One region of the Rhizobium sp. BT-226 genome, then DNA from elsewhere that is predicted to be linked to it. Evidence: predicted binding sites of a transcription regulator. Region 1 holds the regulator's gene; each other region holds the start of a gene.
What was found. Region 1 encodes LexA, which represses DNA repair genes until DNA is damaged. Its sites were predicted from a motif close to TGTTCNNNNTGTGTTCNG; they were not measured.

Region 1 (7,918 bases):
GAGATCCTTCTCGACGTGCTGAAAAAGAAAAAACCCGGTCATTTCTGACCGGGTTTCTTTTGGGTTCTTTCTGAAGCGATCAGCGCTTCGAAACCGGAATATAGTCGCGCTTCGGTTCGCCGACATACAGCTGGCGCGGACGGCCGATGCGCTGTTCCGGATCCTCGATCATCTCGTTCCACTGCGCGATCCAGCCGACGGTGCGGGCGAGCGCGAAGAGCACGGTGAACATGGTCGTGGGAAAGCCCAGCGCCTTCAGCGTGATGCCGGAATAGAAGTCGATGTTCGGATAGAGCTTCTTCTCGATGAAATATTCGTCGGTGAGCGCGATGCGCTCCAGCTCCATCGCCACTTCGAGCAACGGATCGTCCTTGATGCCGAGTTCGCCGAGCACTTCATGCGTCGTCTTCTGCATGATCTTGGCGCGCGGATCGTAGTTCTTGTAGACACGGTGACCGAAGCCCATCAGGCGGAACGGATCGTTCTTGTCCTTGGCGCGGGCGACATATTCCGGAATGCGATCGACCGTGCCGATTTCGTTCAGCATGTTGAGGGCTGCTTCGTTGGCGCCGCCATGCGCGGGACCCCAGAGGCAGGCAATGCCGGCGGCGATGCAGGCGAACGGGTTGGCGCCCGACGAACCGGCGAGACGGACGGTCGAGGTCGAGGCGTTCTGCTCATGATCGGCATGCAGGATGAAGATGCGGTCCATGGCGCGGGCAAGCACCGGATTGACCACATATTCCTCGCAAGGCACGGCAAAGCACATGCGCAGGAAGTTCGAGGCGTAGTCGAGGTCGTTCTTCGGATAAACGAAGGGCTGGCCGATATGGTATTTGTAGGCCATGGCGGCAAGCGTCGGCATCTTGGCGATCATGCGCAGGCTGGCGACCATGCGCTGGTGCGGATCGGTGATGTCGGTGGAGTCGTGATAGAAGGCCGACAGCGCGCCGACGCAGCCGCACATGACGGCCATCGGATGCGCATCGCGGCGGAAGCCGGTGAAGAAGCGGCTCATCTGCTCGTGCACCATGGTGTGGTGCGTGACGCGGTAATCGAAATCCTTCTTCTGCACGGTGGTCGGCAGTTCGCCGTAAAGCAGCAGATAGCAGACCTCGAGGAAGTCGCCGTGCTCGGCGAGCTGCTCGATCGGATAGCCGCGATGTAAGAGGACACCTTCGTCGCCGTCGATGTAGGTGATTTTCGATTCACAGGATGCGGTCGAGGTAAAACCCGGATCGTACGTGAAGGAAGCCGTGTTCTTGTAGAGGGCACCGATATCGATGACGCTCGGGCCGATCGTGCCGCTTTTGACAGCAAGGTCGACAGACTTGTCACCGATTTTTATTGTAGCGCTTTGATCCGTCATGCTGATCCTCCGAAATGGCGGTGGCGCCATAAAAGCGCCATAGGGGTTAAGCGTCCTCACCGATAGCTATATGATCGCGAAGCTAATGCCAAGTTACCGTGATGGCATTTTGTGCATTGCGGTATCACCTTTTAGGCACTGCAGCGATGAGCCGCATGCATATCGGAAGCCGATGATTCGACTGGTCTTTTGGCGCTCGCGATTTTCCCTCATATTTCAATCGATTATGCTTGCCGGATTTGATTGGAGGTTGCATTCTGGCCGCCTTCGCAGCCGGGCTTGGGCGGTTCATGCAGGAGTTGACGACAGTCGAATTGCGGCCGGAAGCGGGCGAAGGCCCTGCCGACTCCTCCAGTTTTTCACCACCTGTCGTGGTGACGCGAGCGACAAGGACGCAGTCGGAGACACCATTGCGCCACCGGCTGCCGGCCGCAGCCTCGCAATTGCTGCGTGCCGGCATGCGCATGCTGGGCGAGGAGGTAGACCATGGCCGCCTGCTGCTGTTTTCGCCGGTCTTCCTCGGCGCCGGGTCAGCCGGCTGGTTTCTCGCGGCATCGGATTTTCCTCTCGTTGCATCACTGCTCTGCCTGTTGGCGCTGACCGTGGCGGTTCTCATCGCCGGCCGCAGCCGGGCGGCAGTGCGGGCAACGCTGCTGGCGCTTTCACTCGTGGCCTGCGGCATGGTCACGGCGCAGTTCGAGAGCCGGCGGGCTTCCACCGTGATCCTCGATTCCGCCGTGACGACGACGGTGACCGGCCGTGTCGAGCGGCGCGAAGGTGATGATCGCGGGCGGTGGCGCTACATTCTTGCCGTTACCGGCACTGAGGCGCCACAGGTGAAGCGGCCGCCGGACCGCATCACCGCAATCGCCCGCGGCGCGGACGTGGCCTTCGAGATCGGCGATATCATCACTGGCAGAGCGCGGCTGACGCCGCCGGCAGGCCCAGCGCTTCCCGGGCTCAACGACTTCTCCTTCGGTGCCTATTTCGATGGCATCGGCGCCAACGGCTTCTTCTACGGTGCGCCGACGAAGGTCGATGTGCAGGCAGGTCCGCAGGCGGCCAGATCGACGACCGAAGCGCTGCTGGAATGGCTCTACCGGCTGCGCAGCGGTATCGGCGACCGCATAAGGTCGATCCTGCCCGGCGACACCGGCGCTTTTGCCGCTGCTCTGGTGACGGACGAGCGGCGCGCCATCTCGGATGCGACGACGGAAGCGCTGCGCCAGTCCGGTCTGGCGCATATCATCGCCATCTCCGGTCTCAACATGGCGCTGTCGGCCGGAATCTTCTTCGTCGGCTTGCGGATGCTGCTCAGCCTCTTTCCCGGTGTCGCCGAGGCCTATCCGACGAAGAAGATTGCCGCCGCCGGCGCGCTCATCACCGTCACCGCCTATTTCCTGATCTCCGGCTTTGCGGTCTCTGCCGAACGCGCTTTCATCATGATGGCCATTATGTTGATCGCCGTCTTCTTCGACCGGCCGTCGATCAGCCTACGCAATGTCGCTCTCTCCGCGCACGTCATCATTGTCATTTCGCCGTCCGAGGTCTTGGGTCCGAGCTTCCAGATGTCTTTTGCCGCCACATTGGCGCTGGTCTCTGGCTATCAGCTGTGGAAGGATCGGCGGGTCCGCGAAAACGCTTTCCTGAAGCTGCCGATCATCAGGCCCTTCGTTACCGTTGCGGGCTTCTTCGGCGGCGTCTTCCTGACCTCGTTGATCGGCGGTTTTTCCACCGCGCTGTTTTCGATCGAGCATTTTCATCGCCTGACCGCCTACGGCCTGCCGGCAAATCTCGCGACAATGCCGATCATCTCCTTCATCATTATGCCGGCCGGCTTGCTGGCAATGCTGCTCATGCCTTTCGGCTTGGATGTTTGGGCCTGGAAGATCGTCGGATTCGGCCTCGATCTGGTGATCGCGGTCGCAAAGACGGTGTCCGGCTGGAATGGCAATATCGACGTCGGCCGCTTGCCCGCCTGGTATTTCACCGTCGCCGTGGCAGGCTTTCTGCTGCTGACGCTGCTCCGCACCCGGTTGCGCCATATCGGCACATCGATTATCGCGGTCGCGACGCTCATCCTGCTGCTTCTGCCGGTTCCCCGGCCGCCGGATCTGGTGATTTCGGAGGATGGTAGTCTCGTCGCAATCGTCGAGGCGGCGGCAATGGCTTCCAACCGTGAAAGACCGCCGGATTTCATCTTCGACCAGTGGCAGAGAGCGCTGGTCCTGCAGAAGCATGATCCGCCGAAGATGCTGGACGGTCCTGCTATCCCGCCGGAGGGAGAAGATCGCCGCGTCGGGCTTTCCCGCGATCAGCAAAACGAAGCAAGGACCGCGATGCGGGCCGCCGCAGCGGGCGGTGACGCAAACCGCTTTTCCTGCGTCAAGAAGGCCTGGTGCACATCAAGGCTTGGCAATGGTCAGGTGGTAACCGTCATCGACAATGCCGCCTATCTAGGCTCGGCATGCGACGCCGCCGATATCGTCGTGACGTCGGTCCGCCTTCGCTTAAACAGCTGCCGCTCAGGCGCGACGCTCTTCACCGGTGAGACGCTTCGCAGGAGCGGTTCCATCGAGTTGCGCTTCACGGATGCCGGCCCGGAGGTCGCAACCGCATTCGATGCATTGTCGCGGCCATGGATGCGCCATCGCGCCTATGACTGGCGCAGCAACAGTTTTACCGAAACCGGCCTGGCCAATGTCAGTGATAGCGGCGAATGAGGCCGACGAGTTTGCCCTGTACCTTGACGCGGTCCGGCCCGAAGATCCGGGTCTCGTACGCCGGGTTGGCGGCTTCTAGCGCGATCGAGGCGCCCTTGCGCCGGAAGCGCTTCAGCGTCGCTTCCTCGTCATCGACGAGGGCAACGACGATATCACCGGGACTTGCAGTGCTGCCGTTGCGGATGATCACGGTGTCGCCGTCGAAGATGCCGGCGTCGATCATCGAATCGCCCTTGACCTCCAGCGCGTAATGTTCACCGGAGCCGAGCATGTCGGCCGGAACGACGATGTCGTGGGTGTTGTTCTGGATCGCCGAGATCGGAACACCGGCAGCGATTCGGCCCATGACCGGCACGGAGACCGAATTGCCGTTGTCGGCGACGGGCTTTGCAGGAGCAGGGGCGGCGACCGGCTGTGGCTTGCCGAGGCTGCCCTCGATGACGCTCGGCGAAAAGCCGCGCCGGGGCTGGATACTGGGGCTGTAGGCCTCCGGAAGCTTGATGACCTCGAGCGCGCGGGCGCGGTTCGGTAGGCGGCGAATGAAGCCTCTCTCCTCGAGCGCTGTAATCAAGCGATGAATCCCGGACTTCGAGGCGAGGTCCAGGGCATCCTTCATCTCGTCGAAAGATGGCGGAACGCCGGATTCCTTCATGCGCTCATGAATGAAGAGGAGAAGCTCCTGTTGTTTGCGCGTGAGCATCGACGTTGTGACCTCGTGATTGAAACAAATCCAGAACAGACACTATATGTTCCATATGTGTTCCGCAAGTAGCTAAATTTCCGTAAAACTTGGCGCCAACTCGTTGAGATTTTTATTTTCATTCGCCGGATTGGGACACAAGTCTTGTATTGAAGGTCGCGCTGCACATCTCTTGACCTTTCCAGGAGGGACATGATGAACGAGCATTCCGCCAAACCGCACCCGCTGGATCATGTCGTGCTGCCGGTCGTCAATATCGATCTGGCGCGCGAAAGGCTCGGCAAGCTCGGCTTCACCGTTGCCTCCGATGCGCGCCATCCCTTCGGAACGGAGAATGCCTGCGTCTTTTTTGCCGATAAGACCTATCTGGAGCCGCTCGGGGTTGCGAGCGTCGAGGAGAGCGAGGCATCGGCGCGGCAAGGCAATGTCTTCACTGCCCGCAACCAGGCCTTCCGCTTCCGCTGCGGCGAGGAGGGGCTTTCGGGACTGGCCTTCGGCAGCAAGGCTGGCGGCATCGATCATCAAAACTTCGTCGGCAACGGATCGAGCGCCGGCGAGATGCTGCAGTTCACCCGGCCGATGACGATGCCGGACGGTTCCGAGACGATCGCCGGCTTCAAGCTGGCTTTTGCCGGCGACCTGCGCGCGCCTGATCTCCTGCTTTTCACCGTCGAGCGCGTCAATCCGCTGCCGGCCGACCGCGCCGCGCTTGAAACACATGCCAATGGCGTCACCGGCATAGTCGAGATCGCGCTTTGCACGCCGGAGCCGGCCGCCTTCGCTGCCTTCGTCAGCCTTGCCGTGGCGCAATCGGCAGTCGAGAAAACCGGTTTCGGCGTCAATATCGCGGCATCGAATGCCAAAATCAGCCTGATGACGCCAGAAGGGCTGGAGGCCTATTTCGACATTGGTGGCTCATCCGCCGATCGCGGCCTACGCGGCCGGGCAATCCTCTTCACTGTCGCCGATCTTGCCGTGACAGAAGCGCATTTGGCTGCTAACGGGGTGACATACACGCGCAAGAACAACCGCATTCTGGTGAAGCCCGCGCCCGGGCAGGGCACGCTCTTCGCCTTCGAGGAAACACGATGAGCACTGATACGAATTCCGAAGTCAGGATCGGCGAAGGCCAAGGCCAGGTCACCTTTTCCAATACCGGCCGCCTGTCGCTGATTGCCGGTCCATGCCAGATGGAGAGCCGCGACCACGCCTTCATGGTTGCCGGCACGCTGAAAGAGCTTTGCGGAAAGCTCGGCATCGGCCTCGTCTACAAGAGCTCCTTCGACAAGGCGAACCGGACCTCGCTGTCGGCCGAACGTGGTATCGGCATCGAAAAGGGCATGGAGGTCTTTGCCGACCTCAAGAAGGAATTCGGGTTTCCTGTCCTGACCGACGTCCATACCGCCGAGCAATGCGCGGAGGTGGCAAAGATCGTCGACGTCCTGCAGATTCCGGCCTTCCTTTGCCGCCAGACCGACCTCCTCATCGCCGCCGCCAAGACCGGCCGCGTCGTCAATGTCAAGAAGGGTCAGTTCCTCGCTCCCTGGGATATGAAGAACGTCTTGAAGAAGCTCAATGCCAGCGGCAATCCGAACGTGCTGCTGTGCGAGCGCGGCGCCTCCTTCGGTTACAATACGCTGGTCTCCGACATGCGCTCGCTGCCGATCATGGCGGCGATGGGCGCCCCCGTTATCTTCGATGCGACCCATTCCGTGGCGCAGCCGGGCGGGCAGGGCGAATCCTCCGGCGGTCAGCGGGAATTCGTGGAAACGCTGGCGCGCGCAGCGGTGGCTGCCGGCATTGCCGGTGTCTTCGTCGAAACCCATCAGGACCCCGACAATGCACCTTCCGACGGACCGAACATGGTCTACCTTAAGGACATGCCGCGACTTCTCGAAAAGCTGCTTGCCTTCGATGCGGTCGCCAAGGCTTGACGTTCAACAGCCTGACATGATCGTGCTATAGGCCGGGAAGGCTGGTTCGAAGGCTGGAAATTGCAGCATTGTAATTTGCACGTCTTCGATTAAGACAGGTTTCGAACGACTGATCACCCACCGAGCAGGAAGAACCCATGACTGCAATCACCGATATCATCGCCCGCGAGATTCTCGATAGCCGTGGCAACCCCACCGTCGAAGTCGATGTCTATCTCGAAGATGGCAGCATGGGCCGCGCGGCCGTTCCCTCGGGTGCCTCGACGGGCGCACATGAGGCGGTCGAACTGCGTGACGGCGGCAAGCGCTATCTGGGCAAGGGCGTCGAAAAGGCGGTCGAAGCCGCCAACACCGAGATCTTCGACGCGATCGGCGGCATCGACGCCGAAAATCAGATCCAGATCGACAACATCATGATCGAGCTCGACGGCACGCCGAACAAGTCGCGCCTCGGCGCCAACGCCATCCTCGGCGTGTCGCTCGCCGTCGCCAAGGCTGCCGCCCAGGCCTCCGGCCTGCCGCTCTACCGCTATGTCGGCGGCGCTTCCGCGAGCCTGCTGCCGGTGCCGATGATGAACATCATCAACGGCGGTGCCCACGCCGACAACCCGATTGATTTCCAAGAATTCATGATCCTGCCGGTCGGCGCCGATACGATCGCCGAAGCCGTGCGCATGGGTTCGGAAGTCTTCCATACGCTCCGCAAGGAACTCGCCGCACAGGGCCACAACACCAATGTCGGCGATGAAGGCGGTTTCGCACCGGGCCTGAAGAGCGCTTCGGAAGCCCTCGACTTCATCATGAAGTCGGTCGAGAAAGCCGGCTACAAGCCGGGCGAGGATATCTACCTCGGCCTCGATTGCGCCTCGACGGAATTCTTCAAGGACGGCAAATACGTTCTCGAAGGGGAAGGCCGCACGCTCGAATCAGGCGCCATGGCCGAATATCTCGCCGAACTCGCTGCCAAGTACCCGATCATTTCGATCGAAGACGGCATGGCTGAAGACGATTGGGACGGCTGGAAGACGCTGACCGACCTGACCGGCAAGAAGACCCAGCTCGTCGGCGACGATCTCTTCGTCACCAACTCCGCCCGTCTTCGCGACGGCATCCGCATGGGCGTTGCCAACTCGATCCTCGTCAAGGTCAACCAGATCGGCTCGCTGACGGAAACCCTCGATGCCGTCAACAC
Region 2 (7,918 bases), on a different contig from region 1:
GCGCCTTCTCCTTGCAAGGTTTTGAAAAGCTCTTTTACCGCATAGGTCATTGAGCCCTCGCGCTTAGGACCGAAACTTCCAGGTCAAGTGCTTCGGTCGCAGCCGCCCGACGCGCTTTGACGTCATTCCTCACAATTGTATTCAGGTATTGTGCCAAACTGACAATGTCGCGATTGACGTTTTGCACCGATTTCCAATGCCGCTGGTCGCCATTGCCAAAGTCCCACTGTCCAGATGTCCATGCGGTACGGCCGACGAGGCACGCCAAGCCCTTGGCGAAATCTTGCCATGACCGGGCCCCATCGAGGAGCGCCAGGATTTCCATGACGTATCCCAAGGCCATGATGCCTGCGCCATGGACCAAGCGTGAGGTTTTCGGAGTGTGATCGCGCCACTCGTCCCGAAACACGTATTGAACGGCCCGATAGAATTCACTCACCAAATCAAAGCACAATTCTGTGCCGTTCGGCTCTTTGATCATCTCGCGCATGATGCCATCGCTGACCGAATTGATGATCACGCGTTGAATGGCGGTGTCTCGGATAATACCCGTCGGGTTGGTGTGCTGATAGATATACCCTTTCAGCGATGACTGCTGGTCGAAATTAAGCTTTGCGGCCAATTCCGCAGCAAGAGAGCGATCGCCAAGCCTGCGCGGCAAACCCCGCACAGTTGGCAACAGTTCGTAGATCAGAGATTTGGGAAGTGGTCGTGTGTTGTTGATGAGGACGAACTGCCGGCGCAATTCGGCTTCATCCGCACAGATCACGGCCGAGACGAATACCTGAAAATCCTTATCATGGACCTGGGAGAGGGCCGTCAGGCGTTGTTGTCCATCGACGACGAGTCCTGGCGCGCCGCGTTCAAGGTCAATCTCCACGGTGCACCGTCCGTCAGCATCGACAGGTCCAACCTCGACGCGGTCGGTAAATGCGACCACGATAGGATTGGGAAGGATGGCTTCCGGCTTTTCCAGATAGTCCCGGATTTCCCTGATGTGACCAGCAATCTGAGGACGCTGAAAACCACTCAGCGCTCCAGCTTCGTTGCGGGCAACACGCTCGATGGTGGCGAACTGCTGAAGTTCAGATGCAAGAGCGACAAACGATAGAACCGTGTGGGTCTGGCTTTGCTTTGCTTGTATCGCCTGGAATGTCAGCTTCGTCATGTAATTCACTTCTAGATGGGAGTTTGTTTACGAGCGATTTGTAGACGCCCAGGTTATGAATTCCGCGACGCTTGTTGCGGTTACTCGCCCTGAAAATCAGGACCTCAATCGAAAGTGCTTTGCAGATCGGGCAGGAACATGCCTTCCAGGGCCGATCTTCCAGCGTTCGCCTATAGCGCGCCCGAAGTTCTTCGACAGCCCGCGTTCCAGGCAGATCGGCAAGGGGCGCGCCCATCAACGCTGGCGTAGCGTAGGTTAGAACAGCCTCAAGTGTATCGTCGATCGACGCTTCGTTGCGGTCATAGGCACGCAGCGCATCTAAGGCGCTACGTTCCATCTTGACCAATTCTTCCTGGTTCAGCGCGCCGCGCTTCGCAAGCCGTTGAAGCTTCGGATTTTCCAGCGCCTGAGGTACGCGAATTGCCGTGTAATAGTTTAGTTTTCCCGCAGAATTCGGCAGGTAATAATTCGCCTTGGCATCTTTGAAAGCACGAATAAGCGGCGAGGTCGTGTCGAAACTCGTGATGTTGAAAGGTTCGAAGGTTTCAATTTCGTCGGCCTTCGCAAATCCAAGGATGTGGATCCTAGTGCTTTGCGGGACTGCCTCCCTGATCTCGCGAAGGCAGGCCTTGATCTGCGAGGCTTTGAGAGGAACGGTGCCCCCAAGAGCGAGATAGTCGTAGCCCATAGCTACAAGGCGGCGGGCGGCCTCCGCCATGCTTCCCGGCGACCATCCCTGGATAACCCCAAGTGGCGTGAACCGGCCAGACATGTGGCGGGTGGAGACTTTGAACTCGGCGGCGTTTTCGAGAGTGATGTCGAACCGGCGGCGCGCATCTTCGGTTCCGCTCTCAAAACCCGTCAGGTCTTCATCGAAGTCGAAAATGATATGGTCGACGGAGCAGCCATGGGTGAAGCGGCCGTCATCGTAGAACTCGGCGGTATCTTCCGGCGTGTACGGCGGTCGCTCTTCCTTGTGATACGTGAACGCCCCGCAGTCTCCAAAGATTGGAAGGTGGCTAAACGGTGGCTTATCCAAACGAAGGAAACTCCGGGCGCCGTCGCGACGAAAGCGCATGGCCTGAGCCTCTGTGTATTTGCCGCCAACTGCCGTGCCCCCGACAATCCCGCGCGAAACAAGCATGCCATCGTAAGGCGCATAACCCATGATCTCATGAGGATAGACGTCATCCCAATATGGCTGGCGATTTTCAGAGTACCTGTCGCGGAGGAAATCGTATCCTGGATCGACATGGTCAAGGCTATCGGCAAAAATGAACTTCATCGTGATGCCTTCGAGAGCTTGCGATCAAGTTGAATGAGATACTGCGACAGCCTGTCGATGTGTTGCGAGGTGCCCTGAAGGTCGTTCCATTTCCATCCGAGATCGTCCCACTTGCCTGCGGTCCAGCAGCAATATTGCTTCAAACGACCGAGAGATTGGCGAATGTCTCCTTCAACATCCGTGCTGCTTTCAGCACGCAACATGACAGGATCCATGAGCGCGCCCATCGCCCGGATACCAGCCATATGCATCAGCCTGCTTTTTTCCGGTGCCTTTCCCCAAGCCTCAGGGAAGGTATCTTTCACGGCGGTCCAGTACTTCACCAACATGTTGAACATCTCGTCGGCGTCAGACGTGCCATCCGTATTCACATATTGGCTTAGCGCACTGGTATGGAGTTTCAGATTTGCTTTGATCGCGGCGATAAGAGCAGAATCTACGATCACCGCGTTGGAAGTTTTCTTGTCAGACTTTCTTTTAATGAGTCTGTAGAAGGGAGAATCCTTGTGCGTGTTGAGCAAATTGCAAAGTTCGCTTGGCAATTTGTTTTCAGCCAAATCCTTCGGCAAAAGCGTGCTGACTTCCGGAAGCAGTTCATCAATCAGGCGGGTGTCCAGCGCTTTCACTTTGTTCACCAAAATGAACTGCTGGCGCTGAACCTCGATATCATGGGAAACAAACGCAATGACCGGAACAGGTATGTCTTTGTTTTGCGTCCGAGAAAGCGCTAGCGATCGCTGCTGGCCATCTACGATCCACGCAGCCTTGCCGCCGGCTGCCGGAACCGGAATACGCAAGGTGCCAGAGGTTACGATTTCCACCGCTTCGGAGGGCTTGGAGCCTCGCGCCGCCGTAAACGTCACGGCTTTTGAGAGGGCAAGAATGATCGCATTTGGAAATAGAACAGGGCCACTATCCAGAAATTCGACTATGGAATTGACGTGGCTGCGGATTTCCTGCCGTTGGAACCCTTTCAACTCATTCTCGTCGCGCTGAATCCGACTAATCTCAGCGATTTTCATCACTTCGGATCCCGGAAGAAAAAACGCATACACATCGGTTTCGACACCCTGCTGGGTTTTTACCGCCCGTACCGCGATGTGATCATGTGCACTCATCGGCCTGCTACCTCGTTCCGCACAATCGCGGCCAGACGAGCGAAGCGTCCTTGCTCGCAGGCGATATTCATTTCATCTCGGAACATCCGCAACAGTCTGGAAGAACTGCCTTTGGCCACGTTCCAATTGTCTCGCAGTAATTGCAGCGCTTCTTGATCGTCAATACGCCTGCCGGCTTTTCGCGTGGGAAACCGCCATTCACTTTGGCTGGAGCGAACCAACTCAGCATGGTCGGCTATGCTTCCCTGCGGGTGGTCGACCAGAACGTTGGTGACGAAGTGCCTCAGCGCGCGTGAAGCATAGTCACCCATGGTTCCTGGAATAGGGCTGTCGGGCCCATCTAAACGTTGGTCGTAAGGTAGCAGGAAAGGTATCAAGGCAGGGGCAACATCCATTTGGGTCGACGCCGTCATTACCCGCAATCGACCTGTGCTGGCGATCGACAAGGAGGTGATAAGCGGCGTCAGCATGCTGAGGTAGGCGTGAGGCAGCGCGACCAGCAGCAGCGACTGAGGATTGCGTTGCAGTGAATCGGCCAACTCCTCGGCCTGGCGATCCGAGGATACCTGCATCCACCAATCGCAGGCGCTCGTCCCCGGCGGAAGTTTTTTGAAAATGGAATCTGCTGAACCCGGTGAGACGGTGAGGTTGTAGCTTGGAATCTGTCTATCTGCCGGCACTAACCCGAGGCCTGCCGACGCAATCGTCACTCTCGCTCCGATCGCGCTGGATGCCAATTTGGCCTCCAGCATACTTCTCCCAGCATACAGATCGGAAGCCAAGGCTTTTGGTTCGGCACGCCGCAAGCGTCCTCGCCAATCTTCTCCCACCGAATGCGTCGTCCCCACGGTCAGTGCCCTTGCATGGAGCAATTCATCTGGGGAAAAGCGCTTGCGCATCGTGCACGCGGTGAGGATTACGGTCATGCTGAAATCGCGCCGAGATAACTGTGAAAATGTTGTTAGATCATCAGTAACTGTAATCTAGGAAAGCCGCAAACGAAAAACTGCAGTCAGAAAAACAGAGCCAAAAAAACTGCACCCAACTACCATAAAGGCCCCAAATTGGGGGTCAGCAAATGGCATATCGCCTGCACCGTTTCAAAAAAATTGCGTGGACTGAGTCACTTAGCCGAGCGGACCTAGTGGCCTGATTCATTTCATCATTTCCTTGCTCGCTCTTTAGCTGAACCTAAAAAACCTGATTCACGGCAGCTTGACTCTTCGTTGCGCGAGGAACAAAAGGGGAACGTCAACATTTTTGGGGACATGAAGTCCTGTTTAACGCGAGCCGAGGAGGTCCGTGAACGATGGCGCGTGCCCACAATTCTCGGGTGATCGAGGAACTTCGACATCGTATTTCGCACCTCCAGGAGGGTACGTCTCGGAACGCCGCCGTGCTGCCATTCGGCATCAGCGAGATAGATGATCGATTGCCGGGTGGAGGTCTTTCTTATGGCGCTCTTCACGAGATCGCCGGAGGTGGCGCTGGTACGGTGGATGGCGCGGCGGCAGCCTTGTTCGCCGCCGGGATCGCGGCGCGCTCGAAGGGCAAGGTCCTCTGGTGCCTCACAAGGCCCGACCTTTTCTTCCCTGCGATCGCACAAGCCGGTCTCCATCCCGATCGCGTCGTCTTCTGCGAGGGTGACAAGGAGGAGGATGTTCTCGCGTCCATGGAAGAAGGGCTCTCCTTCGGCGGATTGGCTGCAGTCGTGGGCGAACTGGTGCGCCTGCCGATGACGGCATCCCGACGACTTCAGTTGGCCGCCGAGAAGACCGAGACAATTGGGTTGGTGGTCCGTAGGTGGCGACGACAGACCGAGGCCTCCGACTATGGCAACCCAACGGCCTCCACGACCCGCTGGCGGGTGAGCGTGTTGCCCTCCGAGGAGTTGCCGGTCGCGGGCGTCGGGCGGGCGCGGTGGCTGGCGGAATTAATGCGCGTGAAAGCAGGCGAGTGTGCTGAGTTCGAAATAGGAGCCTGTGATGCCAAGGGTCGTGTGTGTCTATTTCCCGTATCTGCCAACAGACCGGATACGTCGGCATGGAGAGGGAACCGTGCCAGCTGACCAGCCTCTCGTCGTCATTTCGACGTCGGGCTCGAAACGCTGGGTCTCGGCTGCCGACACGGCAGCGCGAAAGCTCGGCCTCAAGGTCGGCATGCCCGCTAGTAAAGCCCAGGCCGTCGTCGCCAATCTGACGATGATCAACGCCATCGATCCCACCGTCGGTGATCGGCATCGATGACTGGGCCTGGCGGCGCAATCATCGCTATGGCACGATCGTATGTGACCTGGAGCGTCGGCGACCGATCCGTCTACTACCGGACCGTGAGCCAGCGACGGCAGAGGCCTGGTTGCGGGGAAATCCCCAATCCAGATTATTGCTCGTGACCGCGGCGGCGCTTACGGGCTGGCGGCGGCAAAGGCGTTGCCCGATGCAGTACAGGTCGCTGATCGATGGCATCTGATGGAAAATGCCAGCCGTGCGTTCCTGGACGCTGTCCGCAAATCGATGCGGCAAATCCGCAAGACACTCGGTGCAACGCGCGTCAAAACGAGCTCGCGCCGGGGATCGATCGCGCTCGCGAAAGTCTGGTTGCCTCCTTTGCCAATGGCGTTGCGAAAGACATACAGGCAGTCAGAGCAGCGATCGTCTCACCGTGGTCGAACGGACAAACTGAGGGGCAGATCACCAAGCTCAAGCTGGTGAAGCGCCAGATGTACGGTCGCGGAAAGCTTGATCTGCTTCAAGCCCGCCTGATCGGCGCGACGTGAGGGAATTGCACCAAATCTGCGTCAGAGCCAAAATTCGATGCCGATAAGGGGTGAATTTTGGATGCTGATTGACAGCCGGCCTGTCTTTCAAGGGCAGCGAACCATTCGGCACAGCAAAATCGATCAGCTTTTTCGAGGTTTCTAAAGCGTTGACGAACAGTGACTGACGGCGCTGTTTTAGTCGGTGGGAGATGGCAAGCAATTGGCACGGGTTGAAACGCTCGAACGCTTCCTGGATTCCGCATAGTCCAGTTGCTTTGTACGTCCAGTAGAAAAATAGTTGTAAGAACAAACCGTAAATACACCCGAAAGGGGCAATTGACCTCTGCCGAACACCCACAGACAATGGATCAGCTGAATCTCACGGGGGGAGGGCATCTTGCGTCGTCTGCGGGCGCTGGCGTTATTCGTTGCGCTGCTTGGGTTTGCCATTTCTCAAGTAATGGCAGCGGAGCCTGCTGATGTTGCTACTAGCAACACTATCATTATTCTCGATCACTCCGGATCAATGGCCCGCAAGGCTGGCGGGGTGCAGAAGTTCCGTTCTGCAGCGCGAGCAATTCAACAGCTTGCGGGCCACATCGGCAAAACGCGTCGCATTGGGTTCCTACCACTTGGCGGCTCCTGCTCTCCTGCAGAACATCTCGCGACTGTACAGCGTTTCAACTCAAGCAAATTAATCGCGCGAATTTCAAAGCTCCACCCGACAGGCGATACGCCGTTGGCAAAGAGTTTGGAGCAACTCGCTACTAGCGTTTCAAAGGACGACCCGTTTGAAATCATCCTCCTGACTGATGGAGTAGATTCATGTTCAGGGGATGTTTGCGCAGTAAGCGAAACCTTGGCGGCAACAACGCCTCTTCTACGGATCCATGTCATCGATTACTCGCAATTGGAAATCGATTTCAAGCGATCCCCGCGCTGCATCGCCGAAGCCACAGGAGGACGTTATGTTAAGGCAAGTGATGCTGCGAGTGTAATCCCATCCCTTCTTGTCAATCCAAAACCTTTCGACGCGCTACTGCTTTGCAGCGTCGATATCGAGTATAGACAGTATGGAAATTGTTCCTTCAGCCTGGCTGAGGAGCGCTCCGCTCCACGATTTGTAATAGGCACGCTGGCTGGTAAAGAAAGGGGCCCCACTCAAAGCTTAAACGTAGCGGAGATTCCTTCCCGTACTCTGACGGCTCGCCAAGTCGACTACATTCTACGGGCTTTGACACTCTATGCAAATGTCACTGCCCAACAGCTAATAGCACGAACGGTAGTATGTGGATTTAATCGCGACGCAGCGCCAGTCGATGAACATCTCCTATCGATTTCGGTGGTTGCTGCTCGCTTGCAGATATCGTGCACGGGTGAGCCGCCAACTGCTTTTTGGCTAACGGTCTCCACCAAGCTCCTACAATCGGTTCGCGTCCAGGGTTGCGACGAAGTGCAGGCCAGTACTCTTTCAACAAAAGATCGGCTTATCGATTCTGAATTGATGTCTTACGCGTACTCAGGTGGGATCCGCTCTACGGCCGAAGCCAACCTCATGAAAGAACTGCTTCTGTTCGACGATTGGTCAC
Region 3 (7,918 bases), on a different contig from region 1:
TTCTGGCGCACATGACGATCGTCTCGGCGTCGAGGAAGTCTATGGGATCGCCAATCGAGCAAAGGTCTTCGCGGACCGACAGACGGGGGCGGACCTTGAGGTCGGCGTTCAAATGCTCGTCGGCCGAAAGCGAGAGCCCGCCCGGCACGTGGCCGCGGAACGGCTCGTCCATCCATGTCAGTCCGCCGTCCAGGCTGCGTGCCTGCCAGGGTACGAATGGGTAATCATGATCCAATTCGTGCAACTCCCCCTTCGCTCCGAGTTTGCCGCGCGCGAAGACGACGACCATTTCGTCACCCCACGACCAGAGACCATAATTTGCCGGCCAGGCTGCGAACTCGCCGCGTCTGCGATAGATTTCAAGATTGCGGAACTGCGTGTCCATGGAGGCTTCCAGACGGTCAGAGCGTTTCGACTGGAAGCGCCCGCACAAGCAATTCTTCCTGCCCGAGCAGCTGTTCGAGTTTGCGCCGGTATTGGCGCCACCAGGCCCGATCGAGACTGTTCACCATCACTTCGATCACGATGACCGTATCTTCTTCAGTGCCCTCGCTAGTGGACCAAAACCCCTTTGCCGGGGAATTGAGGTATGAAGTCGCCCCGCCATGGCGCTCCGTCATCTCGCGCTGAATCATCGCTATAATGTCTTCGATGTCGATCGCCGCTTGCGGCGCTGCTGGAATAAACAACTGTATCAGATGCATTTGGAATTCTCCTCGTCCCGCAAACTTCGGAGGCCCGTCGAGGTTCCGGCCCAGCTCGACATCGGATGCGATCCCATGGAACACCTGGCCGTTCAAGGATGTGCAGCGGGCGCCTGCGGCAGCCGGAGACGCAAGGTTGCGTCATCGGATGATCAAAAATTGGGCTGGTCCTGACGGCTCTTGAACGGAGCGCTGTCACCCACAATATCATTTCGATCAGGATCATTGGTGGCAAGAAAGGAGGAAAAAATGCCGCTGAACGATGTCCCATGGGTTCGGCCGGTGAGACTCCGGTTGCAGTGCGGTTTGGAGCGCACCTTCACAAGCGTCTACGACGCCCTGGATTTTCTCGAGAACGAGTGGCCGCTGCGTCATGGCGAACGCCATGATCGAGCAGTGAAGACGTGTCGTGGCGCCCTCAACGGCATCATACCGAGCATGATCGCGCGGGAGGCTTTTATCGCAGCCTGCCTCGAAGCCGGTATGCCAACGGTCCTGGCCCCCTGGAAGACCAAGCCCGCCGCGCATCCGCTGAGGCCGGCGCGTCACGTTGAAGACCGATATCAAAGACGCCAGGCGCAATGACGCGAGGAGAGCGAGCAAACCTCAGCATGTCAGCGGGGAATCCGATGAGGCGTTCGGATTCACATGACGGCAATCCAGGCGAACCCGAAAGCGCATCAACAAGCGTCACGCCGCTTTCGCCCAGCTGATGCTGGCGGTCTAAAAAGCCAGCCGCAGCTGCGGCGCCACGGCCGGCGCTCGTCCTTCCAGCGAAGAGAGGGCGACGCCGAGCAATCGTATGCCCTTTCGCGGCGGAAAGATCGGTGCGAGCAGCAGGTTGACCAGTTCCTCGAGGTCCGCGATTGCCGGCAGGGGTGCCGGAACCGTCTTGCTGCGAGTGATCTGGCTGAAGTCGGCATATTTCACCTTGAGCGTCACTGTCTTGGCGGCGATCCCGTTGGCCTCGCAGTAAGCCCACACCTTTTCGATCAGCGGCTGGAGCCCTTCGCGAGCAGGCTCGAAAGCGTGGAGGTCCTGTGAGAAAGTATCTTCCGCGCCGACGGATTTGCGCACCCGGTCGGGCTTGACCTGGCGCTCGTCGATCCCGCGGGCGATGCCGTAAAAATAGGGGCCTGACTTGCCGAAATGCTCCACGAGGAACTCGAGTGTCTTCTCCTTGAGATCGGCGCCTGTTTCGATCCCGAGTTGATGCATCTTCTCAGTGGTTGCCGGTCCGACGCCATGGAATTTCCGGACGGGAAGCTGCTCGACGAAGGCCGGTCCGTTCTTCGGCGTGATGACAGCTTGGCCGTTCGGCTTGTTGAGGTCGCTCGCCATCTTGGCAAGAAATTTGTTGTAGGAAATCCCGGCCGACGCGTTGAGGCCGGTGACCTGCTTGATCTTGGCGCGGATCTCCAGAGCGACCTCGGTGGCGATCGTCATGCCTTTCAGATTTTGCGTCACATCGAGATAGGCCTCGTCGAGCGACAGCGGCTCGACCAGCGGCGTGTATTCGGCAAAGATCTCACGGATCTGCTGCGACACCGCCTTGTAGACGGCAAAGCGCGGCGGCACGAAGATCAGGTCAGGACATTTGCGCTTGGCAGTTACCGACGGCATTGCCGAGTGTACACCGAATTTACGGGCCTCATAGCTCGCCGCCGCCACGACACCCCGGGCGGCCGACCCGCCGACGGCAATCGGTTTTCCGCGCAAGTCGGAATTATCGCGCTGCTCGACCGACGCGTAAAAAGCATCCATGTCGACATGGACGATTTTGCGGACGGGGGGTGAGCTTATCTCGTTCATGGCGGTTTCAGCGATCGCGATGGGATCGGCATCTGAAATTGCGCGCCGAAACAAAAACAGAACATAGCAGGCTTGGGACGCGATATCAACAATTCCAATGGGCAGCTCGGACCTGCCGTCGAAACTACCAGCCGCCCAAGGCGTTCTCATCCTGTGGAATCAATATCAGGAGGCAGCCAATGGCGGACGACAGCACGACCACCATCCGAGCCACGTTCGAAACACGCGAAGCCGCTGATCTCGCGGTCGAACATCTGGTTCAGCAGCATGGAATTTCGAGGCCCGACATCTTTATCCAGTCGGCAAGCGACCGGAACAGCGCGGGTTCAGCGCCATCAGGCGGGGATGTCTCTCATGACGACGGCGCCCGACGCGATGCGCCGCTCGAAGGCGAGATCGAGGTCTCGGCGGATATCGCATCCACCCAAATCGCCGCCGTCCAGCGCAGTCTCGGAGATGCCGGCGCGCTGCGCATATCGAGCCGCTGAGCGCGGTAGATAATCTCTCAAAATACCGCGCAAGCGCAATTTCAAGAAGACCGGCGACTCAGCCTCAAGGCAGCAGGCGCACGAAGGGCAAAGTCGGATCGATGCGGGCTAGCAGATTGAGAGCGTAGGCGGCGCGCAGCAGGCGGTCGGCGCGTGTCTGGCCGGAGGCGGCGGCGAGCTGGCCGACGAGGTTGCCTGGAAACGCCAGGCCGGCCTCATCGAGTGTGCGCCCGAGGCGTTGCATGCGCTGCAGCCGCTCCGGATCCTCCATGCGGCCGCCGAGTTCGGCGAGTGCCAGGATTTCGTCTAAGGCGGTGGAGATCAGCCGCTGGCTGGCGGCCTGTGGGCGGGCCAGCGCCTCGAAGCGCATCGGTTTGCGCTCCGGCACGCCCGGCAGCGCGAAGCTTTTGGTCAGCCGCGAGAGCAGGCTCGGCTTTTGCGCGGTCGTCCTTGGCGGTGGCGGCGGCAGGTCGAGGAGGGTCAGGCTGTCGGTTCCGAAAGCGAGCGGCGAGAGCACGATGTCGGCGCCGCGGGCTTCGGCGAGGACGGTGAGCAGCGGCGACTGGCGGTCGCCGATCGAGCCAAGCAGAGCGAAATGGGCCTCCAGCCGTTCGTCGCCTTCGATTTCCAGCTCCAGCCAGGCCCCTTCGCGGTCGCGCACCGGCCAGCGCCCGACCTGCGCCACGCCGTCGAAGCGCAGCGAGCCGAAAGCGGCCGGGCGCAGGATCAGCGGCAGGGCGCGGCGCGGCGGTGTCGCGAGCTTCGGCCGGAAGGCGCTCGAAAGACGGATGGCGCATTGCTTCCAGTCATCGATGACGGCGCCTTCGATCCCTTGCACCGCCGCACTCCAGCCGGCCTTGAGAGGCTCGGCGCGGCCGCTGCCGGTCTGCAGCCGGCCATCGCCGGTGGCGGAGGCGCCCTCGAGGCGGAAGGCGCTGCCGGCGATCGCCGTGAGCGAACGGCCGAAGACCGGCTCGGCGGTGGCCGCCTGGCGCGGCACAAAGCCCGGATCGCTGCCGGCCCCGCGCGCCAGCGTCGCGCTTAAGCTTCGCCCGTCCATGGAGAGATAATAGCCGGTCACCCCGCGCGCGCCGCTGTCGGCCTGCCACAGGCGCAGGCCGCAGCCGACGAGGTCGATCGCCGGCAGCGGCTGTGGCGCCTCGGCAGCCGCGCCGGTGAGCAACGGTTCATCGGGCGAGGCCCGAAGCGCCTCAGTCAAAGCATAGGCGCGCGCCAGCATGACGAGAAGTTCGGCAGGATCGGCCGCATCCAGCCGCTCGCGTCTTCGCCGGATCATCGCGGCGATGGTGCGAAGCTCGGCAGCCAGCCGCGGCATCGCTTCGGTGCGCGAGGACAGGACGAGATCGCCGATCCGCTCTTCGAGACCGGCAGGCGCCTTCGACAGAGCCTGGCGCGCGGCATCGCGCAGCAATGCGGCCGCGTCTTCGAGCGTGCCTGACGTGGCTCTGCCTGGCTCTTGCGGCGCTTGTTCGGCACCGGCGGCCGTCTCACCAGGCCCGCGGACGGCGAGAAGCGCTGCCGCATGCAAAGCGGCGCGTTGCGACGCCGCCGCCTTGGAGAGCATGCCGGCAGGACCGCCGCCGGCGGGATAAAGCACCGGTGGATGGGCGCCCAGCACGATGCGGACGGCATTCGGGCTGCTTTCGATTTTGATCCCACCCGGTTCGAGCGCCGCCAGCAGCGTTTGCGCCTGGATAAAAGCGGCGCGGCCGAAGGCGCGGATGATGACGTCTTCCTTGAGCGAAAGCACTTCCGCATGTGGATCCGGAATGGCCTCCGCGCGGATCGGCGTCCGTGTCTCGGCTGCGCCTGGCTCATCGGCCGGTCTCACCTCCTCCGCTTCGCGGATGAAAATAATGCCGGCCAGAATATGCCGGCAAAGGCCGGTCGCCGGACAGCTGCAGCGTGCTGAGGCGAGCGGACCGGCGATGAGCCGCACGCTCTCGCCGTCGGCTTCGGCCAACGCCGTTCCGCCATCCCAGCCGGAGAGGCGCACGAGCCCGGCCTCCACATCCCGGCGGGCGCGGCGCAGCAGGCCCTTGGAGGAGGCTGCTTCCAGCACCTCGTCGCTGACAGCTGTGGCGTCGAAACGCTGGGAATTCTCGGTCTTGCCCCGCTTCACCTTATATGCCCCGCAACCCAATCGGCAAAATGCTCCGGCGTCAGTGCGGCGATCTCCATTCCGGCATCGACGAGCCGCGCGGCGCTATCGCGATCATAGGCCGGCCGGGCGGCCTCATCGAGTGCGGCAAGCCCGAGCAGCTTGACCCGGGCGCCGGCAAGCCGCCGCACCGCCGCAAACAGCGGGGCGGCCGGCGCGCCTTCGCAGAAATCCGAGACCAGCACGAAGATCGTCCGCTGCGGCTCGGCAATATGGGTCGCCTCGCAATAGGTAACAGCCTTGCCGATATCGGTTCCGCCGCCGAGCTGGACCGACATCAGCACATCGACGGGATCGCCGACTTCGTCGCTGAGGTCGACCACCGATGTGTCGAACAGCACCAGCTTCACCGTCACCGCCGGCAGCGTCGCAAGGATCGAGGCCATCACGGCGCTGTAGATCAGCGAGGTCGCCATCGAGCCCGACTGGTCGATGCAGAGCACGATCCGCCAGGGCAGGTGCCGGCGGGCGGCGGCGTGGAAATGCAGATGTTCGGCGATCAGCACACGCCGCTCCTGGTCCCAGTTCTTCAGGTTCTTGCGGATCGTCTGGTTCCAGGCGATGTCGCGGGCGCTGGAGCGGCGCGCGGTGGTCTCGCCGCGCCGTCTTGCGCCGGATAGCGCCCGGCTCGTCTGCAGGCGCAGCTTCTTGGTCAGCTCCTCGACGACGCGCTTGGCGACCTGGCGGATTTTCCCGGCGATCACAGGATCGGAGCGGCCACGATGGGCAAGCAGTGCCGCAAGCAGCGACGGGTCGGGATCGAGCTCGGCGAGCGCCTTCGGGTCGTCGAGGATCTCGGTCATGCCGAAGCGGCCGAGCGCGTCCTTTTCGACCCGCTCCAGCACCGATTTCGGAAACAGCGAGCGCATCTCGCCAAACCATTCCGGCAGCGTCATCTGCGGCGGCTCCGCACCGCCCTTGGGGTTCTTCCTGTTGCCTTCGGGACCCCCTGTGCGGATGCCGCGCCGGCGGTAGGATTCGCCGTAGATGCGGTCGAGCGCGGCATCACGGCGGGCATCGGCGCCGCTGCAGCAGTTGGCAAGCTGGCGCTCGGCAAAGCGGCCGAGCACCAGGCGCCAGCGGCGAAGACTCTCCTCGGGCTTGTTGTCGCTCATGGCGCCTGCTCCTCCAGCCAGAGGCTCAGCCCATCCGCCTGCATCAGCTCGGCAAAGCTGGCATTGAGGCGGGCATTGGCGAGCATTTCGGCCTCCGTCAGGCCGCCGGAGAAACGCGGTGCCAGATCGAGATCGCTGCCCTTCACTTGCGCGATCATGGCGGCGAGCGCGTCGGTTTCATCAGGCGCAAGGGCGGTGAAGGCAAGGCGCAACGCCGGCAGCACCTCGATGAAATCAGCCTCGTCGAAGCCGGCGAGCACCAGATCCAGCCTTTCCAGAAGCGCCGGCGTGCGCTTGAGCAGGGCCGGCTGCACCGCCAGCAGGCCGACCAGCGCCTCCACCCGGGTGGGCGGTTCGCCGACGCTGAATTGCAGCGGGCCGATGACGCGGGTGGCCAGCGCCTCCGCACTCAGCCTGCCCGACATATGCCCGATGGCGGCGACCGCGCCTGCCGCCCGTGGCGCCAGATCGGCGTCGATGAGGGCGGCGACCCCCTCGTCGAGCAGATCGAGATCGAGCGGCTGTTCGTCTTCTGCGTCCTGCGCGCCGGCTTCGGCGATCTCGTTCAGCGTTGCCAGCGCATCGACATAACGCGGCACGTCCTCGTCCTTGGCGCCCTCGAGGTCCGGCAGCAGGTCGATCGCCCGGCGATAGGCGATGAGGCGCAGTTCATCCGGCCCCGGCATGCCGGCAAAACCCAGCGCCTTGCGGCCGCGCTGGAGATTATCGAGCATCGACAGGCAGACGGCGACCCGTCCGAAATCCGGATCGGTGGCAACGGCCGGACCGATCGCGGCAATCAGCGCGCCGCAGGATCTGGCCAGCCCCGCCTGGGCTGCGATCATCAGCAGGCGGATGGCCGCATGGGCGTTTTTCGCCTGGCCTTCCTCGCCGAGCGCCTGGACCCGGCGGGCGAAAACGGCATCGGCGGCGCGCTCCACCGTATCGCCATCGATCGACAGCGCCACCAGCCGGCTTTCGACGGCCGGCGACCATCGATAGGTCCATTCCTCGAAGAGCACGTCGGTGGCAACGCCGCCTGCCCAATCCGGGCCTCTGAGACAACGGCCGAAGCCGGTGCCGAGCAAGGTCATCACATCCAGGAAGCGGCTGGCGGCAAGGTGCCGGGGCTTGCGATGGATATCGAGCAGACGGTTGCGCTCGGTGCCGTCCTCGATGCGGAAACCGAGCGCCCGGGCCCGCCGGCGCACCGCTTCCACCAGCGGCGGAGCGCCGGCGCCGCTGGGCACCTCGCCGATGCCTTCGCCGGTGAGTTCGGTCAGCAGCGCGTCCATCAGCGGCGAACCCGTTCGCGGGTCCTCCCCCTTCAGCAGGCAGGAACGCGCCGCATCGAGAATCTCAGCCCGCCCGGGCCCAAACAATCCGCGCAGATCGGCCAGCGCCTGGGCCTGGGCGATAGTTGCGGACAGCGAGGGCAGCGGCGGGGTGAAATTCGGCCGGTCGCGGCGCAGGCGCTGGGTGAGGTCGAGCACCACATCGGTTGCCGCCTCGGTGAACGGATCGTCATGGCCCTCGGCGATCCGCTGCTGCAGCCGCTCGTACCAGCGCGGCGATGGCATGCCGGCGCCGTAGCCGTTGATCCGGTCGAGATGGTCG
Region 4 (7,918 bases), on a different contig from region 1:
AAGATCGTGCCTCTCATCCACCTTACCGTCGCGGTTCGCGTCACGCAGCAGTGTGATGACGTTGCTTTCCTTCTGCTCACCGCCGCCACCATGAGCGATCGACATGATCCAGCCCCGGATCAAATCCTTCGGCCGTGAGGTCGGTTCGCCTGATGGGCCGCGCGATTGAATCACCAGGACGTCGCCGTTCGGCAAGGTGTGGACTGTCCTCGGATTGGCGAGGTCATTGGCGTAAGCAGTGACCGTCAAACCGTCCGGGGCGGCCGGCGTCTCCCCATCCTTCCAGCCAACGACCTCCGCCACCTTCAGATCAGGCAGCAGTGAGGCGGTTGGTTCCGGAAGGACGGGGTTCGGTCCGATCTGCTGAGAAATATCAAAACCTCCGCTTTGGGCGTAAGCCGCAAGGCCGACGCCGAGAGATATCGGCAGAACCGAGGCGCCGAGAATCTGGGACTTTTTCATCATATCCTCCAGGCCAGTCTGGCATATTTTCGAGCGGAAACTGCTGCGGCCACCAGGCACAAGACAAAGGTGAGGGCCGAAAGCATCAGTCCATATGGGACTACGGCCGTCCATCCATCTCCGGCATGGATAAGGTTGTTGGCAAAGGAGAGGCCCAGTATGATCAGATAGAGAAGCGCGGACAGGAGCGGCGGCCGCAACGGGCGGGTGCGGGGACGCATCAGATCCATCAATCCGGCCAGAATGGCAAGCGAGCCCAACATGAGCCCGGCGAGCAGCAACCATGCAGAAAAATTCTGCCACATCACGTTGCCGCTCTGCCAGAAGGCAATGTCGGTCGCTAGTGCGAGCGTGAAGCAGACGAAGGGAAACGGGACAAAGAGCGACTGTATCGGATAGGCGGCCGCGTCTCGATTGCTGGCGGAAAATATTGCCATGCATACTCCGTAGGACGAGAGCTTGAAGATGCCTATCAAACCGCTCCGACAGGAGATGGTTCCGTCACGGTGCATTGCGACACCAACCGCCCGCTCGAAAGAGCAGGGATTGCGAAGGAAGATCGGCCCGGACAGGGAGCAAAAAGAAATGTGTTGCTTCGCCAGCCGGTTTAAAGCTCAGCCGACGTGTTCGATCGAAAGCGTGCCAGGCAGCAGGGGCCTGAGCAGCGACTTGACCGAGACGGTCGGATCGAGCCAATCAGCCCAGGCGCCCCGTTCGAGAATAACGATCTGCCGGTCGTGGTATGGCGCAACGTCCGGCCCTGGCTCCATCGTCAGCATCGTGAAGGCCTGGCCCACCTCGGGCGTGTCGCGCCAGATGCCGGCGATGCAGAAGATCGGCTCGTCCTTCTTCGTGAACAGCCATTTGTCCTTGCGCTTCTTTTTCTGGTCCTTAGGTTCGGTGAATTCATAAAAGCCGTCGGCAACGATCAGGCAGCGGTTGGAATTGAATTCCCGGCCTTCCGACCGGAAATTGTAGACCGGTCGCTTGTTCGGCCCCGGCCAGCTCCAGCGCCGCTGCACCAACTCCGCTTCATCGCTCACGCCATCGATAGTCCTGACAATGGGAGCGACATCGGTGATCTTGATGTCCTCACGCGCTTCGAGGTTCGGCGTACCTTCACCGAAACGGATCTTGATCTTGAGGTCGGCGAAGTCCTCGACGATCGAGGCGACATCCACCATCAGCCGATAATCATTGCACATGTGTCCTCCGTTCCGGTTCTGGTTGTCTCGTGGACGTGTTCCCGCTATGTTCTATTATTATGAGCGCGAAGGTTTTCCAGTCCGATGCCCCGCTCGACGAGCGCCGCGTCATCATAAGACGCCATGAAGGCGATGTGGAGATGGTGGAGCTGCTTTGGGGTCTGCGTCCGCGCGACGGCGGGCCGCGTGCAGTGAACGTCATCCGATCGGAAGGAAGGACGTTTCCGACGCACCGATGCCTGGTGCCGGCGTCCCAGTTTCGCCATCGGAGCTTCAGCTTTTCGCTCGCCAATGGCGACTGGTTCTATTTCGCGGGAATATGGCGGCCTGCGACCCCCGATTGGCCGGAGGCCTATGCCGTCCTGACGACCGAGGCGAATACCGATATCGCGCCGTTCCATGACCGGCAGATGGTGGTTCTCACCCGCGATCAACGGATGGTCTGGCTCGACGCACTTGTGCCCGAGGAGGAAATCCTTCGGCCGCTGCCGGCGGGGACATTCAGGGTCAGGCGCCATTCGACCCCTTCTGTTGAGACAATGCTCGCCGTCTAAAGCGCCAGCCGCAGCTGCGGTTCCGTGAGAGCTGCGCGCTGTTCCGGCGAAGACAGCGTGACGCCGAGCATGCGGATCCCCTTTTGCGGCGGGAAGATTGGCGCGAGAAGCAGGTCGACCACGTCTTCAAGATCGGTAATCGCCGACAGAGGTGCGGGAACGGTCTTGCTGCGCGTGATCTGGCTGAAGTCGGCATATTTGACCTTGAGTGTTACCGTCTTGGCGCCAATTTCATTGGGCTCGCAGTGGGCCCAAACTTTCTCGATTAGCGGCTGAAGCCCTTCGCGGGCGGGCTCAAAGGAATGGATGTCCTGCGAAAACGTGTCTTCCGCGCCGATAGATTTGCGCTCCCAGTCCGGCTTGACCTGGCGATTGTCGATGCCGCGGGCGATCCCGTAGAAGTACGGACCCGACTTCCCGAAATGCTGAACCAGGAATTCGAGCGATTGCTGCTTGAGGTCCGCGCCGGTCTCGATCCCCAACCGGTGCATCTTTTCAGCGGTCGCCGGCCCGACACCGTGGAATTTCTTGACGGGAAGCTGTTCGACGAAGGCGGGGCCGTTCTTCGGGGTGATGACGGCTTGGCCGTTCGGCTTGTTGAGGTCGCTGGCCATCTTGGCCAGGAACTTATTGTACGAGATTCCCGCCGACGCGTTAAGCCCCGTCGCCGCCTTGATCCTCGCGCGGATCTCCTCGGCGATCTCGGTCGCAATCTCCATGCCCTTCAGGTTTTCGGTGACGTCGAGATAGGCCTCATCGAGCGACAACGGCTCGATCATCGGTGTGTACTCGGCAAAGATCGCCCGGATCTGCAATGACACGGCTTTGTAAACATCAAAGCGCGGCTTGACGAAGATGAGGTCCGGGCACTTCCGCTGCGCAGTCACCGACGGCATGGCGGAGTGGACACCGAATTTTCGTGCCTCGTAGCTGGCGGCCGCCACGACCCCGCGGGCAGCAGGACTGCCGACGGCAACCGGCACGCCTCGCAGCTCCGGATTGTCGCGCTGCTCGACCGATGCGTAGAAAGCGTCCATATCGACATGCACGATCTTACGCGGCCGCTCTCGACTTTCTTCGCCTGTCATCATCTAGCTTCCATCAGGGAGATCATTACTCAAACATGGGAAGTGTGCCCCACACTTGTCCCCATTGGGCGTCTGCATCCGCTCGCAGCCCATAGCCATGCGTCGGCGGATTTCCGCGAAGCTGACGCTTGCGCCAAACGCTTTCACCAACAGTTTGCGCTCATGGGCACAATGGCGATCGCAGAGGAGGCAGATGAGTTCGACCACCGGGACCTGGTGATCTTTCAGTCTCGGCATCGCATCGTCCACAAGCCGCGTTCGGCGCATCCGAAAATATTCCTTCCCTGCCATCCGACTGAATCCGCTGGCGATTTATTTGCCTTGCACTCGTGCTCAACTTCAGCGGGTTACATGCGCATTGACTCATTTGCGCCATAGGAACAAATACAGAACATATTGCTGTTTCTCAAGCTGAAAACGGGTTGCCGTCAAAGGGAGATCATGAACTCAGCCGCCGCTTCAAACGCCGTCCTCGACGGCCTGCGCGAGCAGATCGCGCACCTCCAAAGCGCCAGTCAGCGCAAGCGAGGCGTTTTGCCTTTCGGCCTCGCACAAATCGACGATCGGCTTCCGGGCGGTGGGTTGGCCTATGGGGCGCTGCACGAGTGTGCCGGCGGCGGGGCGGGCACCGTCGATGGGGCGGCCGCCGCCCTGTTCGTGGCCGGGATAGCCGCCCGCACTCAAGGGAAGGTCGTCTGGTGCCTGACACGTCCCGACCTGTTCTTCCCGGCCCTGGCTCAGGCGGGTCTGCATCCGAACCGGGTCGTCTTTGTCGAGTCCGATAAGGAGGAGGACGTTCTTGCCAACATGGAGGAGGGCCTCTCATACGGCGGCCTCGGCGCAGTGATCGGCGAGATCGTCCGGCTGCCGATGGCGGCGTCGCGGCGGCTGCAACTTGCTGCCGAGAAGAGCGGCACAATGGCGCTCGTGGTGCGGCGATGGAGACGGCAGACCGAGGCCAGTGATTTCGGGCAGCCGACAGCGTCGACCACGCGCTGGAGGGTGAGCGTCATTCCGAGCGAGGAACTGCCGGTTCCGGGCGTCGGACGGGCGAGGTGGTTTCTGGAACTGATGAGGGTGAAAGCGGGTGAGTGCGCCGAGTTCGAAGTAGGAGCCTGCGATGCCGAGGGTCGTATCGATATTTTTTCCCGACCTGCCGACGGACAGGATCAGGCGGGCCGATCCCGCCATGCCCGTTGACCAGGCGATCGCCGTCATTTCGAAGAGCGGCTCCAAGCGCTGGGTGTCGGCCGCCGATCCCGCCGCCAGGAACGCCGGTGTCCATTTGGGCATGCCGGCCGCCAAGGCGCAGGCGCTCTTCCAGGGCCTTCGGATGATCGATGCCGATGCCGCCGCCGATGCAGCGGCGCTCGAGCGCATCACCATGTGGGCGCTCAGCCAGTATTCACCGATCGTCGCCGTCGACCCGCCGGACGGCATCGTCATGGATACGGAGGGCGCGGATCATCTGCAGGGCGGGGAGGAGCGGATGTTGACGAGCATCGCCAACCGCTTCCGCGCCAAGGGCCTGACGACACGGGTCGCAATAGCGGACACGTGGGGTGCCGCCCACGCATGCGCCCGCGCCATCAACCGGGAAACCGTCGTCGTCCGGAGTGGGGAGACTATCCGGGCCGTCGAACGCCTTCCGATCTCGCTGCTGCGGCTGCCCGAGAAGATCGTGAGCGATCTGCGCACGCTAGGCTTTCGGGTGATAGGGGAACTTTCGGCGACGGCGCGCGCACCCTTGGCGCTTCGCTTCGGACCGGAAGTGGGCCGCCGTCTCGACCAGATGTTCGGTCGCGTCTGCGAACCAATAGATCCCATCCGTAGCCCGGAACTCATCGAGGTCAGCCGGGCGTTCGCCGAACCGATCGGCGCGGCGGAGACGATCAACAAGTATGTCGGACGGCTGGTTGTTCAACTCGTCGCCGAACTTCAGCGGAAGGGTCTTGGCGTCCGTCGCACCGACCTCATCGTCGAGAAGGTCGACGGAACCAGACAAGCGATCAGAGCGGGAACCGCCAAGCCCGTGCGAGACGTCGCGTGGCTGACGAAACTGTTCCGCGACCGGACGGAAAAGATCGAACCGGGTTTCGGCATCGAAAAGCTGACCCTCGTCGCGGTGATGTCGGAACCGCTCGAGGAGAAGCAGACGGCGTCCTCGCTTGTCGATGACGAGGACGCCGACATCACGCCGCTGATCGACGTCTTCGGCAATCGAGGCCAGCGAGTCTACCGGGTCGCGCCGGTCGCGTCCGACGTTCCGGAGCGTAGCGTCCAGCGGATCGCCGCGGTCGGCGAGGAGGTGACGGAAGGTTGGGTTCACCATTGGCGACGGCCGGTGCGGCTGTTTGCGCGTCCGGATCCGATCGAGGCGATAGCTCTGCTGCCGGATCATCCGCCTGCCATCATCACCTGGCGCGGCAAGCGCCATCGCGTGAAACGCGCGGACGGCCCGGAGCGCGTGTTCGGCGAATGGTGGAAGCGCGACAGCGAATTCGAGGCTGTGCGGGACTACTTCGTCATCGAAAACGAGAGCGGCGAACGATACTGGATCTTTCGCTCCGGCGACGGCATCGATCCCGAAACGGGCTCCCACAAGTGGTTCATGCACGGAATATTCGGATGAGATACGCCGAGCTCCAGGTCACGACGCATTTCAGCTTCCTTCGCGGCGCGTCCTCGACCGACGAGCTCTTCGCAACCGCCAAGGAACTCGGCATCGAAGCTCTCGGCGTGGTCGACCGAAACTCTCTGGCAGGCATCGTCAGAGCGCTGGAAGCATCCCGCGCGACGGGCGTCCGCCTTGTCGTGGGCTGCCGGCTCGATCTGCAGGACGGCATCTCGATCCTCGCCTATCCGACGGATCGCGCGGCTTATTCGCGCCTGACCCGCTTGCTGACGCTCGGTAAGGGCAGAGGCGGCAAGGCGAACTGCATCCTGAATCTCGACGACGTCGCCCTCTATTCTGAAGGCCTCCTCGGTATCCTCGTGCCCGACCTCCCAGACGACGCCTGCGCCGTCCAACTTCGCAAGATGGCGGAGATCTTCGGAGACGGGGCATACGTCTCGCTCTGTCTCCGGCGTCGTCCGAATGACCAGCTAAGGCTACACGCGTTGGCGAACATGGCCGTCAAGCATCGGGTGAAGACGGTTGTCACCAATGACATTCTTTTCCACGAGCCGGGCCGGCGGCAGCTTCAGGACGTCGTCACCTGCATCCGCAACAACACCTCCATCGACGACGTCGGCTTCGAGAGACAAAGGTATGCTGACCGCTACCTCAAGCTACCCGATGAAATGGAGAGGTTGTTTCCACGCTACCCCGCGGCGCTGGCCCGGACGATGGAGATCGTCGAGCGATGCAAGTTCTCCTTGGACGAGCTAAGCTATCAGTATCCCGAGGAGGCGATCCTCCCAGACAAGACGCCGCAGGAATCCCTCGAGCATTATGTCTGGGAATGCGTGCCAAACCGCTATCCGGAAGGCCTGCCGCCGGAGGTTCTCAAGATCGTCCGTCACGAACTCGATCTCATCCGGACGATGAAATACGCCCCATACTTCCTGACCGTCTTTTCGATCGTCCGCTTCGCCCGGTCTCAAGGCATCCTCTGTCAGGGGCGGGGGTCGGCGGCGAACTCGGCCGTCTGCTACATCCTCGGCATCACCAGCATCGACCCTTCAACCAACGACCTTCTATTTGAACGCTTCGTCTCCCAGGAGCGCGATGAGCCGCCAGACATCGACGTCGATTTCGAACATGAGAGGCGCGAAGAGGTCATCCAATGGATCTACAAGACCTACGGCAAGGACAAGGCCGCCCTCTGTTCGACGGTGACCCGTTACAGGGCGAAGGGCGCCATCCGCGACGTCGGCAAGGCGTTGGGGCTGCCCGAGGACCTCATCAAAGCCTTGTCCTCGGGCATGTGGGCGTGGTCGGAAGAGCTGGTCAGCGACCGCAGTCTTCGCGATCAGGGCTTGAACCCGGAAGACCGTCGTCTAGCGTTGACCCTCAAACTTGCGCAGCAGCTCATGGGTGCCCCTCGGCATCTGGGCCAGCATCCAGGTGGCTTCGTCCTGACGCATGACCGCCTCGATGATCTTGTTCCGATCGAACCCGCCGCAATGGTCGACCGACAAGTGATCGAATGGGACAAGGACGACGTCGAGGCGCTCAAATTCATGAAGGTCGACGTCCTGGCGCTAGGCATGCTGACCTGCATGGCAAAGGCCTTTGTTCTCATCCGAGAACACAAGGATGAGCACCTTGATCTCGCGACCATCCCTCAGGAGGACCAGGCGACATACGCGATGATCCGAAAAGCCGACACCCTCGGCACTTTCCAGATCGAGTCGAGGGCGCAGATGGCAATGTTGCCCCGGCTCAAGCCGCGGACGTTTTATGATTTGGTCATTCAGGTCGCGATCGTGCGGCCTGGCCCGATCCAGGGCGATATGGTGCATCCCTATCTCCGTCGCCGGGAAGGCAAGGAGCCGGTCGTTTATCCGACGCCGGAACTGGAAGCCGTTCTCGGCAAGACGCTCGGCGTTCCGCTCTTCCAGGAGTCTGCCATGAAGGTCGCGATGGTCTGCGCCGGCTTCACCG

Region 2: OIU37_RS34090 (ImuA family protein) is a predicted target of LexA. The motif match lies at 4,805-4,822, and genes of this name have one in related genera.
Region 3: dinB (DNA polymerase IV) is a predicted target of LexA. The motif match lies at 2,563-2,580, and genes of this name have one in related genera.
Region 4: OIU37_RS22840 (ImuA family protein) is a predicted target of LexA. The motif match lies at 3,686-3,703, and genes of this name have one in related genera.

Annotation. Positions count from the first base shown of each region.
Region 1 covers NZ_JAOYTI010000001.1:279,041-286,958, forward strand. Annotated here, with positions in the region: gene lpxB (lipid-A-disaccharide synthase) at 1-48, shown strand, start outside; gene gltA (citrate synthase) at 80-1,369, opposite strand; gene OIU37_RS01620 (ComEC/Rec2 family competence protein) at 1,660-4,092, shown strand; gene lexA (transcriptional repressor LexA) at 4,073-4,792, opposite strand; gene OIU37_RS01630 (VOC family protein) at 4,988-5,884, shown strand; gene kdsA (3-deoxy-8-phosphooctulonate synthase) at 5,881-6,726, shown strand; gene eno (phosphopyruvate hydratase) at 6,864-7,918, shown strand, end outside.
Region 2 covers NZ_JAOYTI010000009.1:119,884-127,801, forward strand. Annotated here, with positions in the region: gene queE (7-carboxy-7-deazaguanine synthase) at 1-50, opposite strand, end outside; gene dbpB (DGQHR domain-containing protein DpdB) at 47-1,168, opposite strand; gene dpdA (tRNA-guanine transglycosylase DpdA) at 1,086-2,453, opposite strand; gene dbpB (DGQHR domain-containing protein DpdB) at 2,450-3,571, opposite strand; gene OIU37_RS34085 (hypothetical protein) at 3,568-4,497, opposite strand; gene OIU37_RS34090 (ImuA family protein) at 4,881-5,639, shown strand; partial or broken gene OIU37_RS34095 (DNA polymerase Y family protein) at 5,557-5,793, shown strand; partial or broken gene OIU37_RS34100 (transposase) at 5,777-6,347, shown strand; gene OIU37_RS34105 (VWA domain-containing protein) at 6,727-7,918, shown strand, end outside.
Region 3 covers NZ_JAOYTI010000002.1:709,924-717,841, forward strand. Annotated here, with positions in the region: gene OIU37_RS13800 (sialidase family protein) at 1-385, opposite strand, end outside; gene OIU37_RS13805 (hypothetical protein) at 402-704, opposite strand; gene OIU37_RS13810 (DUF982 domain-containing protein) at 954-1,289, shown strand; gene dinB (DNA polymerase IV) at 1,428-2,516, opposite strand; gene OIU37_RS13820 (hypothetical protein) at 2,696-3,004, shown strand; gene OIU37_RS13825 (hypothetical protein) at 3,069-5,147, opposite strand; gene OIU37_RS13830 (VWA domain-containing protein) at 5,144-6,301, opposite strand; gene OIU37_RS13835 (DUF5682 family protein) at 6,298-7,918, opposite strand, start outside.
Region 4 covers NZ_JAOYTI010000003.1:688,614-696,531, forward strand. Annotated here, with positions in the region: gene OIU37_RS22810 (sorbosone dehydrogenase family protein) at 1-462, opposite strand, end outside; gene OIU37_RS22815 (DUF2231 domain-containing protein) at 462-899, opposite strand; gene OIU37_RS22820 (SOS response-associated peptidase family protein) at 1,077-1,667, opposite strand; gene OIU37_RS22825 (SOS response-associated peptidase family protein) at 1,724-2,221, shown strand; gene dinB (DNA polymerase IV) at 2,218-3,309, opposite strand; gene OIU37_RS22835 (hypothetical protein) at 3,313-3,576, opposite strand; gene OIU37_RS22840 (ImuA family protein) at 3,751-4,509, shown strand; gene OIU37_RS22845 (DNA polymerase Y family protein) at 4,430-5,941, shown strand; gene OIU37_RS22850 (error-prone DNA polymerase) at 5,938-7,918, shown strand, end outside.